Regions from separate parts of the Priestia sp. TRN 1309 genome, predicted to be linked through region 4. Evidence: riboswitches for the same ligand, from Rfam matches in the RefSeq annotation. Region 4 holds a riboswitch; each other region holds the start of a gene.
The links. A riboswitch is a leader RNA that binds a small molecule or an ion and turns the genes downstream of it on or off. The one in region 4 is predicted to bind cobalamin.
Positions count from the first base shown of each region.

Region 1: linked by a shared signal. The riboswitch ahead of nikA (nickel ABC transporter substrate-binding protein) and the one ahead of ACRPLQ_RS09655 ((2Fe-2S) ferredoxin domain-containing protein) in region 4 are both predicted to bind cobalamin.
Region 2: linked by a shared signal. The riboswitch ahead of ACRPLQ_RS24435 (ribonucleoside-diphosphate reductase subunit alpha) and the one ahead of ACRPLQ_RS09655 ((2Fe-2S) ferredoxin domain-containing protein) in region 4 are both predicted to bind cobalamin.
Region 3: linked by a shared signal. The riboswitch ahead of metE (5-methyltetrahydropteroyltriglutamate--homocysteine S-methyltransferase) and the one ahead of ACRPLQ_RS09655 ((2Fe-2S) ferredoxin domain-containing protein) in region 4 are both predicted to bind cobalamin.

Region 1 covers NZ_JBOZGM010000008.1:33,367-38,239, forward strand. The annotation lists gene ACRPLQ_RS23825 (tautomerase family protein) at 1-98, shown strand, start outside; gene ftsZ (cell division protein FtsZ) at 458-1,462, shown strand; cobalamin riboswitch at 1,465-1,655, shown strand; gene nikA (nickel ABC transporter substrate-binding protein) at 1,800-3,341, shown strand; gene ACRPLQ_RS23840 (GNAT family N-acetyltransferase) at 3,411-3,938, shown strand; gene ACRPLQ_RS23845 (YfmQ family protein) at 4,513-4,873, opposite strand, start outside.
Region 2 covers NZ_JBOZGM010000009.1:16,517-21,389, forward strand. The annotation lists gene ACRPLQ_RS24425 (o-succinylbenzoate--CoA ligase) at 1-395, shown strand, start outside; gene menC (o-succinylbenzoate synthase) at 399-1,502, shown strand; cobalamin riboswitch at 1,781-1,966, shown strand; gene ACRPLQ_RS24435 (ribonucleoside-diphosphate reductase subunit alpha) at 2,100-4,343, shown strand; gene ACRPLQ_RS24440 (ribonucleotide-diphosphate reductase subunit beta) at 4,360-4,873, shown strand, end outside.
Region 3 covers NZ_JBOZGM010000001.1:948,029-952,901, reverse strand. The annotation lists gene metE (5-methyltetrahydropteroyltriglutamate--homocysteine S-methyltransferase) at 1-2,155, opposite strand, end outside; cobalamin riboswitch at 2,306-2,494, opposite strand; SAM riboswitch class I at 2,574-2,684, opposite strand; gene ACRPLQ_RS05020 (hypothetical protein) at 2,765-3,016, opposite strand; gene ACRPLQ_RS05015 (hypothetical protein) at 3,275-3,445, opposite strand; gene ACRPLQ_RS05010 (metallophosphoesterase family protein) at 3,603-4,478, opposite strand.
Region 4 covers NZ_JBOZGM010000002.1:465,090-469,962, forward strand. The annotation lists gene ACRPLQ_RS09640 (cation:dicarboxylate symporter family transporter) at 1-194, shown strand, start outside; gene ACRPLQ_RS09645 (M42 family metallopeptidase) at 302-1,339, shown strand; gene ACRPLQ_RS09650 (hypothetical protein) at 1,692-1,850, shown strand; cobalamin riboswitch at 1,997-2,175, shown strand; cobalamin riboswitch at 2,294-2,473, shown strand; gene ACRPLQ_RS09655 ((2Fe-2S) ferredoxin domain-containing protein) at 2,575-2,955, shown strand; gene cobJ (precorrin-3B C(17)-methyltransferase) at 2,969-4,591, shown strand; gene ACRPLQ_RS09665 (sirohydrochlorin chelatase) at 4,609-4,873, shown strand, end outside.

The sequences.
Region 1 (4,873 bases), on a different contig from region 4:
TTCAGCCAAGCGACATTATGATTTCAATTGTTGAAAACGGTAATGCTGACTGGAGCTTTGGTATGGGAGAAGCTCAATTCTTAACTGGGAAATTATAAAATGGTTTATTATCTAGAGAAGCCCTTATTTCTAAGGGCTTTTTCTCATTTTGTCTATAAAAATATTATTCTCTTAGTCACATCTTACTCAAAATTAAATACAGACATCTGTCAAATGAATGATACAATAAGCTTATATGCCGTTTTGAGTGGGAAAACCAAAAAAGAGTTCGGCGTACTAACTTCAGAACAACAATAATTTTACATAAAGATGTAAAGATTTAAAGGTTAAAAGAGAAATGTATAAAATCTGTAAAACAAAAGAACAGTTACGCGTTAAACATAGGAGTAAAAGGTTCTTCACGTGTTTTTTCGGATAATAAGAGAAAGTAATTTTGATCATTGAGGAGGAACTTAGAATGTTTGGATTTGATGCAGATGTATCGCCATTAGTGCGAATTAAAGTAATTGGAGTCGGCGGTGGAGGAAATAACACCGTTAACCGTATGATTGAACATGGTGTACAAGGGGTAGAATTTATCGCCGTTAATACGGATGCTCAGGCGCTTAATTTATCTAAAGCAGATGTGAAAATGCAGATTGGTGCGGCATTAACGCGAGGATTAGGTGCAGGAGCTAATCCAGAAGTAGGAAGAGAAGCTGCAGAAGAAAGCAGAGAGCAAATTCAAGAAGTACTGCAAGGCGCAGATATGGTATTCGTAACAGCTGGCATGGGGGGAGGCACTGGTACTGGAGCAGCTCCGGTTATTGCCCAAATTGCCCGTGAACTAAATGCTTTAACAATTGGAGTAGTTACTCGCCCTTTCAAGTTTGAAGGAAATAAACGTACCAAGCAAGCAGTAGGCGGTATTACTGCGATGAATGAATCGGTAGATACCCTTATTGTCATTCCAAACGACCGCTTGCTTGAAATCGTTGATAAAAAGACACCTATGCTTGAAGCATTCCGTGAAGCAGATAATGTTCTTCGCCAAGGTATTCAAGGTATTTCAGATTTAATCGCTGTTCCGGGGCTGATTAACCTTGACTTTGCTGATGTAAAAACAATTATGTCTAATCAAGGATTTGCGCTTATGGGTATCGGACGAGCTTCGGGATCAGATCGAGCAATTGAAGCAGCGAAAAAAGCGATTTCTAGTCCGCTGCTAGATGCATCGATTGATGGAGCAAGAGGCGTGCTGCTGAACATTACGAGCGGCAGCAGCCTGAGTCTTTACGAAGTACAGGAAGCAGCAGATATTGTCACGTCCGCTTCTGATCAGGACTTAAATATGATTTTTGGATCTGTGATTAATGAAGATTTAAAGGACGAAATGATGGTAACCGTTATTGCCACTGGATTTGATGATGAAGATATTTCACCATCAGCTTCCACTTCTAGAGTTTCAAGAGCACGCTACTAAATTAAATAACCAGCTTTTATGGTGGCAATTGTTTTTCAATTGCCTTAAAAGGGAATCCGGTGAAAATCCGGAGCGGTCCCGCCACTGTAACAAGGAGCCTTATGTCAAAAAGCCACTGTCTATTTAGAGACGGGAAGGCGGTATAAGGCAATGACTTGAAGCCAGGAGACCTGCCATAAATCGCAGCACACAATAACCTACGAGGATAGGGAGGTGTTTTGGCAGAATCAAAAATACGATAAACAAGGGATACGTTTATCTGAATTTGTTGTGAAGGCAAGCACTTCTTTTTAGAAGTGCTTTTTTTTGTGTATTAAAATAGAAGGTGGAAAAATGAATGATAAATAATAAAAAACTTGTATCTATGATATTTCTCGTGTTACTTTGCCTCACTGCTTGCGCTCCTAATGAAGAGAGCGTAAGTATAAAAGAAAGAAAGAAAACGGATAAAAGTGTGACGTTTTTATTTAATTTTACATCTGCAACGCTTGATCCTCATACGGACGATAATTATACAGCAGTTCGTGGGGGAGTAGGGGAGACGCTTGTTAAAATCAACGACGATTTAAAAATAAAGCCTTGGCTTGCTGAAAAGTGGGAAACGAAAGATAACGGCCTTACATGGACATTTATGATAAGAAAGAACATCACGTTTCAAAATGGAAAAGCGCTGAATGCAAATGCCGTTAAGTCTTCTCTTCAAAGAACGATAGACCAAAGTTATGCGATGAAAAACGCTTTAAATATTAAAGAAATGAAAGCGAACAGTCATGCGCTGACAATTACATTAAAAGAAACAATGCCTAAATTTCCTTCTGAATTAGTGCATCCAAATACAGCTATTATAGATGTTGATGCTTCTAATATAGCTAAGAAGCCCATTGGTACGGGTCCATTTCGCGTCTTGTCTTTTGATCAAGGAAATCAAGTAAAATTAGAAAGATATGAAAATTATTGGGGTGGAAAAGTGAAATTGAAAAGTGCGATCTTTGGATTTAACGAAGATGCTAATGCGCGAGTTGCTGCTCTTCAATCTGGAACAGCCGATATTATTTATCGCCCGCCTTTAGAAAGCTTGGGCACTTTACAAACAGATCCGTCTTTTAAAGTAAGTGGAGTACCTAGTGTGCGCACCCATTTATTGCTTTACAATCAAACTAATGACGCATTAAAAGACGAAAATGTAAGAAAAGCTATCGATACCTTATTGAACCGAAAAGAAATTGTTAGCAGCATCATGAACAATCAAGCGGCAGCGGCTCGAGGTCCATTTTTACCCCAATTACCTTTTGCTGATAGTACTGCTAATGAGCAAAGAGGTATGACATCTGCTAAAAAATATTTAGAGAAAGCAGGCTATCAAATCAAAAATGACAAAGCAATCAAAAATGGAAAGCCACTATCGCTCTCTCTTGTCACATATAGTTCTTTGCCAGAACTGCCTTTAATTGCTCAGCTTATACAGTCTAATGCCAAAGAGTTAGGAATTACTATTAAGATTCACCTAGTTGAAGATAGCGATGAATATGTAATGGCAAAAGATGATTGGGATTTAGCATTGTACAGCCTTATCACAGCACCTAGAGGAGATGCCAGCTATTATTTAAGTACGAACTATTTGCCCGGCGGTGGTTTAAATGCCAGCCGGATTAATGATGATACGCTAACAAAAATGATAGAACAGTTAAATTCAACAGTAGATGACGCAAAACGAGATCAGTTAGCCAAACAAGCAACCGCTTTGATTAATAGAAAAATGCTGACGTCATCGATTGTACATCCAAACATTGTTGTTGCTTATAATCAAAAAGTGAAAAACTGGACAACAAATCCAAGCGAGTATTATATGCTGACTCAGCATTTAGACGTAACGCCGTAGTTAACATTGCAGCATAAGCAGAGAAAAGAAAAAGTATACAATGATCGTTAAAAGGATGTGACAGTAAACGTGCAAGAAGTACAAATGTATCAAATTAAAGAAGTAAAAGAAAAGGATGCTGAAGTGATTCAGTTTGTCATGAATATGCGGAATGAGCTATTTCCTATGCTGGAAAAAAATCAGCTTCCTGTGGATTTGCTTCATTTTAATGAACATTACGTTCAAGCGAAAGACGCTGCTTTTTTTGCAGCTGTTACGGAAAATCAACAAGTAATTGGAACCATTGGTTTATACGCTTACGATGGACGGTTTCATGCATTAAAAGAGCGATATGAACATAGAACTGCAGCTGAGGTTGTAAAATGCTATGTCGATCCAGCGTACCGGCGTCTAGGCATTGGACAGCAGCTGTTAAAAGCAGTTGAACAATTTGCCCAAAGTCATTTTTATGACACGCTGTATCTGCATACTCATCCTTTCTTACCTGGCGCTATTCCTTTTTGGGCTTCACAAGGCTTTATCAAAAGGCTAGCTGAACAGGACGAACCATGGAATACGCTGCACATGGACAGAAAAATACAACGAGTCGTAACGTAACGAGATCATACAGTAATTACCATGGAATCTGTATATGGGCTCATGCTATAATGAACGTAACTTACATTTATAGCCTGTAGGGCAAGTCCTTACAGAAAAGAACCACGTTTCGAATTGGCTGAAACGTGGTTTTTTTCTATAAAAAACAAGTAACAAAATATTTTTAAAAATATATATGAAATCGCTTTCAAAATAATGAAATATATTATATAATTACTAGTGTTGTGTTGTACTTTGTTAGTGTTAAATCAATATCCTACATGTGTGAGCCGATTGCCTTATGGTAGTCGGCTTCCTTTTTTTATAGTAGAAGTCTAAAGGGAAACAGCGTTCGTTAAAATGGCTGTAATTGTCATGATAATAGTTGTCCCAAAGGCCCACTTGAAAAGAAAGAAAAGTAGCAATCATTCCAAACCCTAACAAAGAAAGCATTATCCATCACCTCTTAAAAATTTAGAAAATTCTATTAATTTATGTTATAGCATTAGAATTAATGTTAAAGTTTGGTATTTTTAAATAAGGTAACTTCAAACTAAACCTAAAAACTAAAAAAGCCGCCTTGTAGGCGACTGGTTTAAGCTAGGTCAGCTGTTATGGACTGCTTTTGAAGGTGATCAGACAGAAGGCTGTAGGCGATAATCTTCTTTTTATATTGTTTCACGACGTCGACATGATCATGATAGCTATATACGCATAGTCGAACAGCGTTTTTCCCTTTTTTCGTATCGATAACAAGTGGAGTTTCACTGTCTTCTAGGTGTTTATAATAGTCCTTATTTCCTTCATGGACATAATATTGTTTTAAAAATGTTGCTTTATTAAAATAATCAATCACTTGCATTTTGTCTTTGCCTTCTAAATGTTTCCCATCAACTGTGACAGTAGCGTTTTGATCATCAAGTGTTGGGTGTAATTGAAATTTAGTCATAAGCCAT
Region 2 (4,873 bases), on a different contig from region 4:
AAAAAGCCCTTCAACAAGGCTGGTTCTATACAGGAGATATCGGGAAAGTGGATGAAGAAGGCTTTCTATATGTATTAGACAGACGCTCGGACCTTATTATTTCAGGTGGAGAAAATGTATATCCAGCTGAAATTGAAAATGTTTTGTTGAAGCATCCCGCTGTTAAAGAGGCCGGTGTAACGGGAGTAGCCGATGGAAAATGGGGACAAGTTCCTGCAGCATGCATTGTTATAAACGAAGACGTTTCAGATGAAGAGTTATCTTTACACATTCAACAATTTTTAGCAAAGTACAAACTTCCAAAGTATTTCGTTCGAGTAGAGGAGCTGCCGCGAACGGCCTCTAATAAAATCATACGCCGGAAGCTATCATCGTTCATACAGAAAGGAATTTAATCGATGATTATCAAAAAAGTACATCTTTATAAAATTGACATGAAGCTTCTTTCTCCTTTTTCAACAAGCTATGGTACGGTCCAGGATCGAGAATTGATTTTGCTTGAAGTAGAAGATGAAAAAGGATTTACAGGATGGGGAGAAGTCGTTGCTTTTTCATCTCCTTGGTATACGGAAGAAACGATTCAGACATGTTTTCATATGTTAGACGATTTTTTAATTCCTTCGCTTCTTCACCAGCAGCTTCAAAAACCAGAGGATGTTCAAAAGTTATTCAAACCTCTAAAGCGGAACAACATGGCTAAAGCAGCTTTGGACTGTGCTGTATGGGATTTGTATGCAAAGCGCCAAAATAAGCCCTTAGCTGAAGTAATTGGCGGAATAAGGCCTGCTGTAGAAGCTGGAGTGGTAGTTGGCTTAAATGATATTTCCATCATGAAAGAACAAATAAAGACTTATATGAAAGATGGTTATAAGCGCTTTAAAGTGAAAATTAAGCCAGGCGCTGACTATGAGCTACTGAAACAAATTCGAGATGAATTTCCAAGCATTCCTCTTATGGCTGATGCCAATTCAGCCTATACGTTAAGCGATAGTGATTCATTGAAAAAACTAGATGAATTGAATTTAATGATGATCGAACAGCCGTTAAGTTCGGATGATATCCTTGATCATCGATTATTACAAAAGCAAATGAAGACGCCGATTTGCTTAGATGAAAGTATTGTGAGCTATGAAGATGCACGTCATGCAATCGAACAAAAAAGCTGCAAGATTATCAATGTGAAAATCGGTCGAGTTGGCGGAATGTCTGTAGCAAAAAAAATTCATGATTTATGCGCCCTACATGGTGTAAGGCTTTGGGTTGGCGGAATGTTAGAAGCCGGGATTTCACGAGCTCATAACATCGCCCTTGCCACACTGCCTTCTTTCACGATACCAGGTGACATTTCTGCGTCGTCTCGCTATTGGGAAAAAGATATTATTAAGCCCGAAGTAGAGGTAGAAGCCGGAGTAATAAAGGTGAAGGAAAAACCGGGGATCGGATACGATATTGATAAAAAGTTTATCAAAACAATCACAGCATTTGAAAAAGAATACAAATAATTAAAAACCGTTTTTTATGAAAAACGGTTTTTTTATTGATGTTGGCAATGTTTAGTAGAAAAATAGGACAAATTTTTTAAAAAGAGCACATTGTTCCATCAAGCGTGTCAAAACATGTTATGATGGAGTAGTTTGATGAAAAAAGTCGAAGGATTTTATCGTAAAAAACAAAATTATTTTTGAAAATAGGTTGATAGTTTTCTAAGTTGTCCTATATAATGTGTTTATAACATAACACAATATGTTGTTTGTTAAACAATAATAAAATACTATATTTTGTGTTTTCCAGTGAAAAAGGTGTCTGATAAAAAGACTTAAAAGGGAATTTGGTGAAAATCCAAAGCTGTCCCCGCAACTGTGAATGCTGATGAAATAAGGAGATCCACTGTGAGTAAACATCATGGGAAGGCCTTAAAGTAAAAAGAAGCATAAGTCAGGAGACCTGCCTTTTTTATGTCGTTTTATCTTCTTCGGGAGGTGAGAGGGTAGAGCGAGGATTGAGAAAAGACTTAGTGTCTTCTTCTATCTTCGTTCTATTCGCTCACCGAGGTACGGTGAGCGATTTTTTATTTTGAAGTGAAGAGAGGAGCCATATTTATGGTGAATACATTAAAGCCTACAATTCTACATGAATTAACTGCATATATTGAACGTTTAAAAAAAGAATTTACGCAACTTGATTTTTCTTTGTATGAGGAAAAGGTTATTCAAACTGTTACAGTAAAGGAAAATATGACGGACGAAAAGGTTGCAAACGTACTAATTTTGGCAGCCCTAGAGCGTATTTCAATGGAAGAACCAGATTGGACGTACGTGGCGGCAGACGTCTACTTAAACGAACTATATCGAAAAGCAGCGGACAACCGAGGTTATGATAAAAAAGAGAAGTACGGTTCGTTTTATCAGCTTATTCAAGAACTAACAAAAATCGGCATTTATAATAAACAGCTATTAAAAACATATACAGAAGAAGAAATTAATGAAATTGCTTCAGTCATTATTCCTGAACGCGATCGTTTATTTACATACATTGGATTGCTGACATTAGCAGATCGCTATTTAGCGACATCACATGATAAGCGTGTATACGAATTACCGCAAGAACGTTTTCTTATCATTGCTATGACGCTGATGTCTCAAGAAAAGAAAGAAAATCGAACAGCATTAGTAAAAGAAGCGTACTGGGCGCTTTCTAGTCTATATATGACGGTTGCCACACCAACACTCTCAAACGCAGGAAAGAGCTACGGACAGCTATCTAGCTGCTTTATTGATACGATTGATGACAGCTTACGCGGTATTTATGATAGCAATACAGATTTGGCCACGCTTAGTAAAAATGGAGGCGGAATTGGTGTCTACCTCGGTCATATTAGAAGCCGAGGAAGTGATATAAAAGGTTTTAAAGGCGTATCATCAGGAACAATTCCATGGATGAAACAGCTAAATAATACGGCTGTAAGTGTCGATCAGCTAGGTCAACGACAAGGAGCTATTGCCGTATATTTAGACGTTTGGCATAAAGACATTTTTTCATTCTTAGACGCGCGTTTGAACAATGGTGATGAACGCCAGCGCACGCATGATTTATTCACTGGCGTATGTTTGCCAGATTTGTTTATGGAAAAAGTAGAAGCACGTGAAGACTGGCACTTATTCGATCCTCACGAAGTTCGTACGCTGATGGGCTACTCGTTAGAAGATTTTTATGATGAAGAAGAAGGCAGCGGTTCGTTCCGCACTCGTTACGCTGAGTGTGTAAACAATGAACAGCTTTCAAGAGAAACAGTGCCTGCTATTGAGATCTTCAAGCGCATTATGCTTTCGCAGCTTGAAACCGGAACTCCTTATATGTTCTATCGTGATACGGTTAACCGAGCTAATCAAAACCGACACGCGGGCATGATTTACTGCAGTAACTTATGTACAGAAATCACGCAAAACCAAAGTACAACGGTCGTAACAGAGGAAATTACGGAAGACGGAAAAATTATTATTACAAAGAATCCGGGCGATTTTGTTGTATGTAATCTTTCTTCTATTAACTTAGCGAGAGCCGTAACTGAAGATGTACTTGAACGTTTAATTCCAATTCAAGTACGCATGCTTGATAATGTTATTGAGTTAAATGATTTGCCGGTACTTCAAGCAAAGCTAACGAATCAAAAGTACCGCGCAGTAGGGCTTGGCACATTTGGCTGGAACCATTTGCTTGCCTTAAAGAAAATAGCATGGGAGACAGATGAAGCGGTAGCATATTGCGATGAATTGTATGAACAAATTTCTTACTTAACCGTGCAGGCAAGCATGAACTTAGCTAAAGAAAAAGGCGCATATCCATTATTTAAAGGCTCAGATTTTGAGTCAGGCGCTTATTTTGAAACACGTGAATACACGAGCGAAGCGTGGAGTGAACTGCGTAGCGAAGTTCAAAGCAATGGGATAAGAAATGGATATTTAATGGCTGTAGCACCTAATTCATCAACATCTATTATCGCGGGTTCTACGGCAAGTATTGATCCGATTTTCCGTAAGTTTTATTCAGAGGAAAAGAAAAACTATAAAATCCCAGTGACGGCACCAGATTTATCGCCAGCAACAAACTGGTATTATAAGTCCGTTTATTTAATTGATCAGCACTGGAGCATTAAGCAAAACGCCAAGCGCCAGCGTCATATTGATCAATCTATTTCATTCAATTTATATGTACAAAATGATATCCGAGCAAAAGAGCTGCTGGATCTTCATATGACGGCATGGAAAGAAAAATTAAAAACGACCTATTACGTACGTTCAACATCAAGTGAAGTCATTGAAGAATGTGAAAGCTGTCATAGTTAAAAGGAGTGAATAATTGATGACAAGCATGTTAAAACGAGAATTAATGAACGAAACAGCTCCGAACCGTTCGACAGGAATCATCAACGGCAAGAGCTCCAATATTCTAAACTGGGATGACGTCCGATTTTCATGGGCGTTCCCTAAATACAAGCGTATGCTAGCTAATTTCTGGACGCCGTTTGAAATTAATATGGGGCAAGATATTAAACAGTTCCCTCAGTTAACCGCTGACGAACAAGAGAGCTTTCTAAAAATTATTGGCCTGCTGGCGCTACTGGACAGTATTCAATCAGATTATGCTAGCAAAGTAGCTGACTATGTAACCGATTCTTCGATTAACGCTCTAATGATTATTTTAGCGCAGCAAGAAGTGGTTCATAATCATTCGTATTCATATGTTTTATCAAGTCTTGTACCAAAAGGAAAACAAGATGAAGTATTTGAATACTGGCGTACAGACGAAAAGCTTCGCGCACGAAATGACTTTATTACAAACGGATATAAAGCATTTAGCGAAGAAGCAACGGTTG
Region 3 (4,873 bases), on a different contig from region 4:
TTAGAGCGCGGTCAATGTTTCGTGTCAGCTCTTCAAGCTTCGGTACGCGCGGGCTGTGGATATCATATACGCCAAGTCCAATTCCCTGGTTATACGTATGTTTTTCAAACGCATAAATTAATTCACCATGGCTTTTGGACGTTTCAATGGAAATCACGTCGGCATCAAGCGCTTTGATCGCATCAATAATCTCTTCGAATTCCGAATAGCACATATGCGTGTGAATTTGCGTCTCGTTTTGCACCGATACTGTGGCTAATTTGAACGCGTACACCGCGGCGTTCAAGTAGCTTTCCCAGTTTTCTCGTTTTAACGGCAGTCCTTCACGCAGCGCCGGTTCATCTACTTGAATCATTGAGATGCCCTGACTTTCAAGTGCTTCCACTTCTTTTCTAAGAGCAAGCGCAATTTGATTTGCCACGTCGTAGCGCGGGATATCATCACGCACAAATGACCAGTTTAAAATCGTAATCGGCCCCGTCAGCATTCCTTTAACAGGCTTATTGGTTAGAGACTGTGCGTAGACCGTTTCTTTGATCGTCATCGCCTGCTCGTACGAGACATCTCCGTAAATAAGCGGCGGCTTCACGCAGCGAGAACCGTATGATTGCACCCAGCCAAACTTCGTAAACTGAAAACCTCCTAATTTTTCACCGAAGTATTCAACCATGTCCGTGCGCTCAAACTCTCCGTGCACAAGGACATCTAAGCCGATGTCTTCTTGAATTTCAATCCATTTTTTGATTTCAGCGTTAATGTACGCTTCATATGCTTCATCGCTTAACTCTCCTTTACGCCACTTCAGACGCTCTTTTCGCACTTCTTTTGTTTGCGGAAAGCTTCCAATTGTTGTCGTTGGAAGAAGCGGCAGTTGAAACGCTTCTTGCTGAACGCGTTGACGTACGTCAAACGACGCTTGGCGCTGTGCTTTATAGCTGTGCAGCTGCTTCAGCTCTTTTTGCACGTCTTGATGGTTTCGAAAAGATGATCCATTTAATGCTTGAATCGCCTGTTTACTTTCACTTATTTCTTTTTCTATTGCTTCTTTTCCTTGCTGCACCGCTTTTGTTAAAAGCGTGATTTCCTTTAGCTTTTCATCTGCAAAAGACAGCGCGTTTTTTAGAATTGGCTCAATGGTTTTTTCGCTTTTCACCGTGACAGGAACATGTAATAAACTTGATGAAGGCTGCAGAATCAAACGGTCTTTTGATACGGCTTCTTCAATTTCACTGATTGTTAAAAGCTGTTCGTCCAAGTTTTCACGCCAAATGTTTCGTCCGTCAATCACTCCTGCTGCCAGCACTTTATCAGTTGGAAACCCATATTTATTAAGCGCCGTGAGATTTTCGCCTCGGTCATGTACAAAATCCAATCCAATTCCGTGAACAGGAAGAGCAACTACTTCTTTATAGTAATCTACGCTGTCAAAATACGTCTGCAAAATGACTTTTACATTCGGTGCCGCTTTTTTCAAAGCTTCATAGACTTCTTTATACAGTGCCAGGTCTTCTTTTGATAGCGTTGTAGCTAAAACCGGCTCATCTATTTGTACCCACTCCACGCCTTCTGCCTGCAGCTCCGCTAAGATTGTTGCATAAAGAGGAACAAATTGTTCAACTACTTTTTTAAACTCACTTTTTTTATATCCTTTTGACAGCTTCACAAATGTTACTGGACCTAAAATAACGGGTTTGCCTTTGATATTCAGCTTTTGTTTTGCTTCTTTGTAAAATTGAAGCGGGCGATTTTCTACAAGTGCTGGCGTACATTCCTCAAGCTCGGGTACAATGTAGTGATAATTTGTGTTAAACCATTTTGTCATCGTAGAGGCTACCGCACCTTTTGTTCCTCGGGCGATGTCAAAATACGTTTCAAGGGATACCGGGCCTCCGCTATATTCAAAGCGCTTTGGCACCAAACCAAACATAGCGGCTGTATCTAACACGTGATCGTATAAGCTAAAATCGCCGACTGGAATTAATTCAATTCCTGCGTCACGCTGTTTTTTCAGATGCCCAAGACGAAGAGCTTCAATTTCCTGAAGAAAGATATCTTTCTCTAGCTTTCCTGCCCAAAACTGCTCAAGCGCTTTTTTCCATTCTCGTTTTTCACCAATTCTTGGATAACCTACATTTGAACTTTTTACACTGCTCATTTTTTCCACTCCCTATATATTTTTTTATCGCTAAACTAAAAAATCTCCCTTTTCGAAATGAAAAGAGAGATGATACGCATACTTAACTAAAGTTGAGATAGCCTGTTTTTCTCAACACGTATTCCTCACTCCTCTCTATATCCCGTAGAGCTTAAGTGCATACAACAGGCAGGTCTCCTGACTTAGGTTCATCGCTTCCTATCCCTTCCCATTTCAACATGAAACAGTGGTTAATAAGTTGCTCCCCATTACAGTGGCGGGACCGCGCCGGCTTTTCACCGGTCTTCCCTTTTAAGCTGCGTACATTCGTTACACAGCACCTGATGCATTTCTATGAAATTGTTCATTCAAAACATATTCACATAAAATAAAAAGCCTCTCTATCATGAATAGAGAGGCATAGTATCTATGAAATCCTCTCTTATTTTTCAAAGCTGTACGCTTTGCAGGATGTAGCACCTTTTTAACAAGATTGTTAAATGGTTGCCGGGCTTCACAGGGCCAGTCCCTCCGCCTCTCTCAATAAGAGTTTTAATTGTTTATAATATTTTGAATGTAGAGTCATCTTAACACCTTACATTTATGTTGTCAAAAGAAATTTCAAAAAAATTAGTTTTCAGGAGGCGTTGACGCTAATTTTTGCCTTAATAATTTGTAATCATCTTTTCGATGTGTTTCGATCAAGTCTTTTGCTCCTTGATGATACCCTGAAGAATAGATGTACTCTACCGCCGTTTCGATAAGCATTCTCTTTTCTTCCGCACATTCTCGGTCCATTAGGGGGAACAGTCTACCTAAAAGGTCATTTAAATCTTCCTTAATAAAACGATTGAGTCCTTCTTGCATCTTTTCGTTTGCCATGATAGCTCCTCCATTTGCTGTGTATGTTTTAAGCCTCTATAAACACGCATTTCACTGTGAATGTTAAGATAAAGTTAAGTCATTAAACAGTATATCAAGTGAATATTTTTCTTCAATTACATATGTAATACAAATATATGACAAATATAGAGAATATATCATCATTCACTATCTATTATAACGCTTGACTGGGCCTTCTGCTACAAGGTTTCGTACGGTTTTCCAAAAGAGGTTGAGACATAACCAAGTGAATCCAATCTAAAGGCAAATGGGATACATGAGCTGAATCGCTTGTGACACCGCAGTTGATTTCCGTACAAGACTTCGCTTTCCGCGGGCGGTCACTGAGCCTCCTCGTCGCATAAGCTCCTGTGGGGTCTCACGTGTTCCGCTTTTCCCGCAGGAGTCTTCGTCTTGTGCTCCAATCACCTGCTAGAAAGACCTATACACATGAAATCTACGTTTACCCTAATAAAAAAATGAACCACTAATCAAGATGCTTGATTAGTGGTTCATTTTTCATTTCGCCTAAAACCCTTTTTTCCCAGCCTCTTTTTTTTGAACCTAGCTTTCTACTTTCTTGTTTTTACAAACAACTTCTTCGAGGTCGTCCAAAATCCTTCCAAAGAAGAGGTCCTAAAATGTCGTACCGGCTAACAAAAAACTCCGTAAAATTATAATTATTTAAAATTAAAGGCGGTTCAAAATCAAGGGGTGCACCCGCGCCTCCTGATAATACAAAATCAGTACCTCTTCCAAGCGTAAACGACCCGTTTCTGTTTTTTCTAATAAACTGCTCGTCATACGCATGCACGTGGCTGACTAACACTTTTTTCACGCGATGTTCTTGAATTAAATCAAAAAATTCTTGACTTTGAGGAGTCGTTACAGGAAAACCTCCCAGGTCTGACCACCGGCCAATATTTGGCTGCGCATGCATGGCTACAACGGTATTACGAGGAGCATCCTCTAGCTGCTGCTCTAAATAATTCAGCTCTCTATCTGTAAATCCATATATTTTATTCTTGGGACTGATGATATTATTTAATGCGATGCACCGGAAGTTAAAGACAGGAATATCAATGACCCAGTGCACTTTTCCGATAGTGGCTCTGAAGTTTTCGAGGTTGCTTTCTTCAAGGTTTAATTCATCATGATTCCCTACGCATACAAACACGGGAATGTTTGGTGCTATTTTTTCGACAACTTTAACAAAGTGCTCCAAATACCTCTTTTCTCCTGTATACACGGTGTCTCCCCCATGAATAATAAACAGCGGATTCAATTCCACCGCCTTTTTTAACACAAGCTCAAATTCACCGCTCATCGTGTAACAATTATCGTTTGGTCCGTCACCTCTACTGTCGCCCATAAAAACAAAGTTGAATGGATCTCTCGGATTTAATTGTTTAATTCTTTGCTTTAATAACTTTTCAGAACGTTCATGAAGCGTCAAATTCATCAACTAGTTAATCCCCCTATTACTAAATAAATTTAGTTAAAAGTAAACATGCTTACTTATTTATATGGAAATTTGCTGATGAAGGTCACTATCTTCTTGTAAGAAGAACGCACATTTAAATTAGTTTCCATAGCCTATCTATTCTTTCATTTTGTTAAGCACGGATAGGACAACATAAAAGCTAGAATCTCAGTATCTATTAATAAGAGCTGGAGCATAATCCAAAGACGAGCAAAGGCCGACATGAGCTGAACCGCTTGTTGCCCCGCAGTTGATTTCCGTGCAAGGCTTCGCTTTGCTCTCCAATCAACTGCTAGAAGAAATGAAACAGCTGAAACCTGCGTTCACCATAAAAAACGAACCACTAATCAAAGTGTTTGATTAGTGGTTCGTTT
Region 4 (4,873 bases):
AATCTATGGGCTTCCCTCTTGAAGGCATGGCATTTATTGCAGGAATTGACCGCATTCTTGATATGATGCGTACCACAGTTAACGTAGTAGGAAATGCTTTAGCTGCAATTGTAATGTCCAAGTCTGAAGGCGAGTTTGATAAGCAAAAATCATTAAATTACACAAATGAATTAAAGAAATCAAACATAGCTTAAAACAAAAAAGCCGGGCAGCTGCCTGGCTTTTTTGTTTGGAGCTGCCTGTTATCTTTTTTGAAACATATGGTAAAATAAAAGAAATGAGAGACAAAGGAAGTGTCATAATGACGGAAACTGTTCAGTTAATTAAAAAGCTTGTTTCGATTCCCAGTCCTTCTGGAAATACAGAAAAGGTGATTTCATTTGTCGAAGACTATGTAAAAGAGCTAAATATTCAAACGTATCGCAATCGAAAAGGAGGCTTAGTCGCTACTATTCCCGGTAAAGATACGGATCATCACCGCATGCTGACGGCTCATGTCGATACATTAGGTGCTATGGTAAAAGAAATCAAACCGAGTGGACGTCTGAAAATCGACTTGATTGGAGGGTTCCGCTACAATTCCATTGAAGGAGAATATTGTGAAATCGAAACGTCAGCAGGAGAAGTATTTACAGGGACCATCCTTATGCATCAAACATCTGTTCATGTGTATAAAGATGCAGGTAAAGCTGAGCGAAATCAAGATAATATAGAAATTCGATTGGATGAAAAAGTACATAGCGCAGAAGATGTTCGCAGTCTTGGAATTGAAGTCGGCGACTTTGTTTCGTTTGATCCTCGTGTAGAAATAACAAAAAGCGGTTTTATTAAATCTCGTCATCTCGATGATAAAGCAAGCGTAGCTTTATTGCTTCAGCTCATGAAAACAATTCAAGAAGAGCAGATCGAACTGCCATACACTACGCACTTTCTTATTTCAAATAATGAAGAAATTGGATACGGAGGAAATTCTAATATTACGCCTCAAACGGTAGAATACTTAGCGGTTGATATGGGTGCCATGGGAGATGGACAATCTACTGATGAATACACCGTGTCTATTTGTGTAAAAGATTCAAGCGGCCCATATCATTACGGTTTGAGAAAGCATTTGGTGGAGCTAGCTAAGCAGCATGATATTCAGTACAAATTAGATATTTATCCGTTTTACGGATCAGATGCTTCTGCTGCTATTCGTGCCGGGCATGACATCGTACACGGCTTAATTGGTCCAGGAATTGATTCTTCTCATGCGTTTGAGAGAACGCATCAAGATTCATTAAACCATACGTACAAGCTTCTTTACCACTATGTGCAATCGAACATGGTTCTGCTTTAAGAAAGGAATATTTAATTAGTGTATTTTTATGCAAAACAAAGAGCAGGACGGGACTGTGATGTCTGTACTTTCCTTTCCTAAAAAAGAAGCCGGCTGTCCGGCTTCTTTTTTTAATAAATACTATATATTTTTTTACTGGTGAAGCAACAGTTGGTAAAAAAAGCACCTTTTTTAAAGAGGTATAATACGGCTTAAACCTTTTGTACATTTTGTTCATTTACAGAAGTTAAAATGTTTTTAAATTTTTAAAAGTTTCTTGTGACAAGTTTTGTAGAATGGGTTTTCAAAAGGATAGGGTTTCGTCATAATGTGGATATAGCGATCACTACAATAATCGGAGGCGAATCTTTTCATGTGGGTACTGACGGTATATGCTGGAAAAGAAATGAAAATGTTTGAATTTGAAACTGAAACGCAGGCGAGAGAAGCTTTTGCAAAAACAAATGGCTGTAAAGTTCTTTCAGAAGTCGTGTATTATAATGATCCTCATTTAACATTAGTAGCTATATAATGAAAAAACAAGAGCTGACTTTATGCTCTTGTTTTTTTATAGCTTCTTGTATCTTACGAAAAGAATAGAGTTGAAATAAAAAAAAATGTACGCTATGATATGGTAGTTACTTCTATTATTCTGATAGTTTAAAAGGTTCATATATATCAAACAGCAACAGTAAAGATGCCAAGAAGGCTTAATAGGGAAACTGGTGAAAGACCAGTACTGCCCCCGCAACTGTAAGTGTGGACGAACGAGTATAACCACTGTGGAAAAATCACGGGAAGGTTCTCAAGTAGAATGATACACAAGTCAGGAGACCTGTCTTTATTGTGAAGTTTCTATTTCTCCGGGGAGCGGGAAGGGAAACGTTGGCTTAAAGTGGCATTCGTGTACACTTTTATTCTGACGTTTTACCCGCTCGCATATTAGCGAAGCGGGTTTTTCTCGTAGCACAAAACTACATATCGTGCAAAAAAGGTGCGCAATGTTCACATTGCGTTAAATGGGAAGTCTGGTGTGAAGCCAGCGCGGTACCCGCCACTGTGAAGAGGAGCTGATTGCATATGCCACTGTATTCGGGAAGGCGCAATCAAGTGATGAATCGAAGTCAGGAAACCAGCCTTTTTCTAATGCGAAGCTTACCCTACGGGATATAGGTGGAAGTGCAAAAACTTAGTTTGAATTTTTCTGCGCCTCTATCATTGATAGAGGCGTTTTTTTAGTAAAGGAGCGAATAAGTGTGACGACGTGGAACTTAAATGGAACAAAACATCACGTATTGATTTGTAATGGAAGCAGCTGTATGAGAAAAGGTGGAGAAGAAGCCACGCAAGCTATTCGAAATAAAGTGACTGAACTGAATCTAGATGAAGCGGTTCACACAACCCGTACGCGCTGTAACGGAAGATGCAAAGATGCTCCTGTAGCTATCGTGTACCCTTCAGGAGATTGGTACAAGCAGGTCACTGAAAACGTAGCTCATCGAATTGTTGAAGAACATTTAGCAGGAGGCTGCAGTATAAAGGAATCACTTATTTATGAATATGATCAAAACGGTTTTGTTTCTCCGGAAAAGAGTGACTCCATAGAAGGAATTGACAAAGTAAAAAGTAACGCATAAAGGAGGAGCTAGCATGAAAGGTAAACTGTTAGTTATTGGATTCGGCCCAGGAAGCTTTGAACATATTACACAGCGAGCAAGAGAAGCCATTCAAGAAAGTGATATGATCATTGGTTATAAAACCTATGTGGAATTAATTCAAGGACTATTAACGAATCAGCAAATTATTAGTACAGGAATGACCGAAGAAGTAAGCCGTGCACAAGAAGCCGTAAAGCAAGCTGAAGCGGGAAAAACCGTGGCGGTCATTTCAAGCGGAGATGCAGGAGTATACGGAATGGCCGGCCTTGTGTATGAAGTGTTGATTGAAAAAGGATGGAAAAAAGAAACGGGCGTAGAGCTGGAAGTGATTCCTGGCATTTCGGCTATTAATTCATGCGCATCCCTCCTTGGGGCGCCCGTGATGCATGATGCCTGTACGATTAGTTTAAGTGACCACCTTACGCCTTGGGAGTTAATCGAAAAACGAATCGAAGCAGCTGCACAAGCAGATTTTGTAGTAGCTTTTTATAATCCGAAAAGCGGAAGACGCACAAGACAAATTGTGGAAGCGCAAAGGATTTTATTAAAATACCGTTCCCCCGATACGCCTGTTGGTCTTGTGAAAAGCGCTTATCGTGACCGTGAAGAAGTGGTAATGACCAATTTAAAAGACATGTTAAATCATGAAATAGGCATGCTGACTACCGTTGTTGTCGGAAATTCATCTACGTTCTTTTACGATGACTTAATGATTACACCGCGCGGGTATCAGCGTAAATATACCCTCAACCAAACAGAGCAGCCGCTAAGACCGCATCAGCGACTTCGAAAAGAAGCAGAACCATGGGCTCTTGATCAAGAGGAGACTGTAAAGCAAACGGCTTCAGCTATTGAAGATGTTCAGAACACAAAAGAAGAAAAAGCAGCTTCACGAGCTCTGGCAGAAGAAGCGCTTCAAGCAATTTTAGGTGAAACTACTTCACCGGTCGTACACCAGCCAATTGAGTCTATTTTTGAAGTGGCAGTTAGTCCAGGGCTTGCAAATAAGAAGTTTACGCCCGTTCAAATGACAACACTAGCAGAAGTTGTTGGTGAAAAAGGTACGATGGAGTATACGCCTGACCATCAAATCAAACTGCAAATTCCAACGGCTCAGCCAGATGTGATTATTAAAAAGCTCCAATCAGCTTCCTTTTTACTATCTCCAGTCGGAGACGTGTTTACAATTAAAGCGTGTGATTTTTGTGATGGAGAAAAAAGTGACGCCATCCCGCATACGGAACAATTACAAAAGCGTCTCGGTGGAATGGACATGCCAAAAGAGCTGAAGCTTGGTATTAATGGATGCGGTATGGCCTGTTACGGTGCTGTTCAAGAAGATATCGGCATTGTCTACAGAAAAGGTGCGTTTGACTTATTTTTAGGGGCTAAAACGGTTGGACGAAACGCCCATTCAGGTCAAATTGTGGCGGAAGGCATAGCGCCCGATGACATTGTTGAAATAGTGGAGAACATTGTCCATGAATATAAAGAAAAAGGTCATCCAAATGAGCGGTTTCATAAATTCTTTAAGCGTGTGAAGAATGTTTATGGATTCGACTATCAAGATATAACACCAAAAATAAAAGTAGAACCAGCTCCGTGTGGAGATTAAAAATGGGAGGGCATTATATGAAATCAGTTTTATTTGTCGGTCATGGAAGTAGAGATCCTGAAGGGAACGATCAAATTCGCGAGTTTATCTCGACTATGAAGCATGATTGGGACCCATCTATTTTAGTAGAAACGTGTTTTCTAGAGTTTGAACGTCCGAATGTAAGTCAAGGCATTGATACATGTGTGGCAAAAGGAGCGACAGATGTAGTTGTAGTTCCAATTATGCTCTTGCCAGCTGGCCACTCAAAAATACATATTCCGGCGGCTATAGATGAAGCTA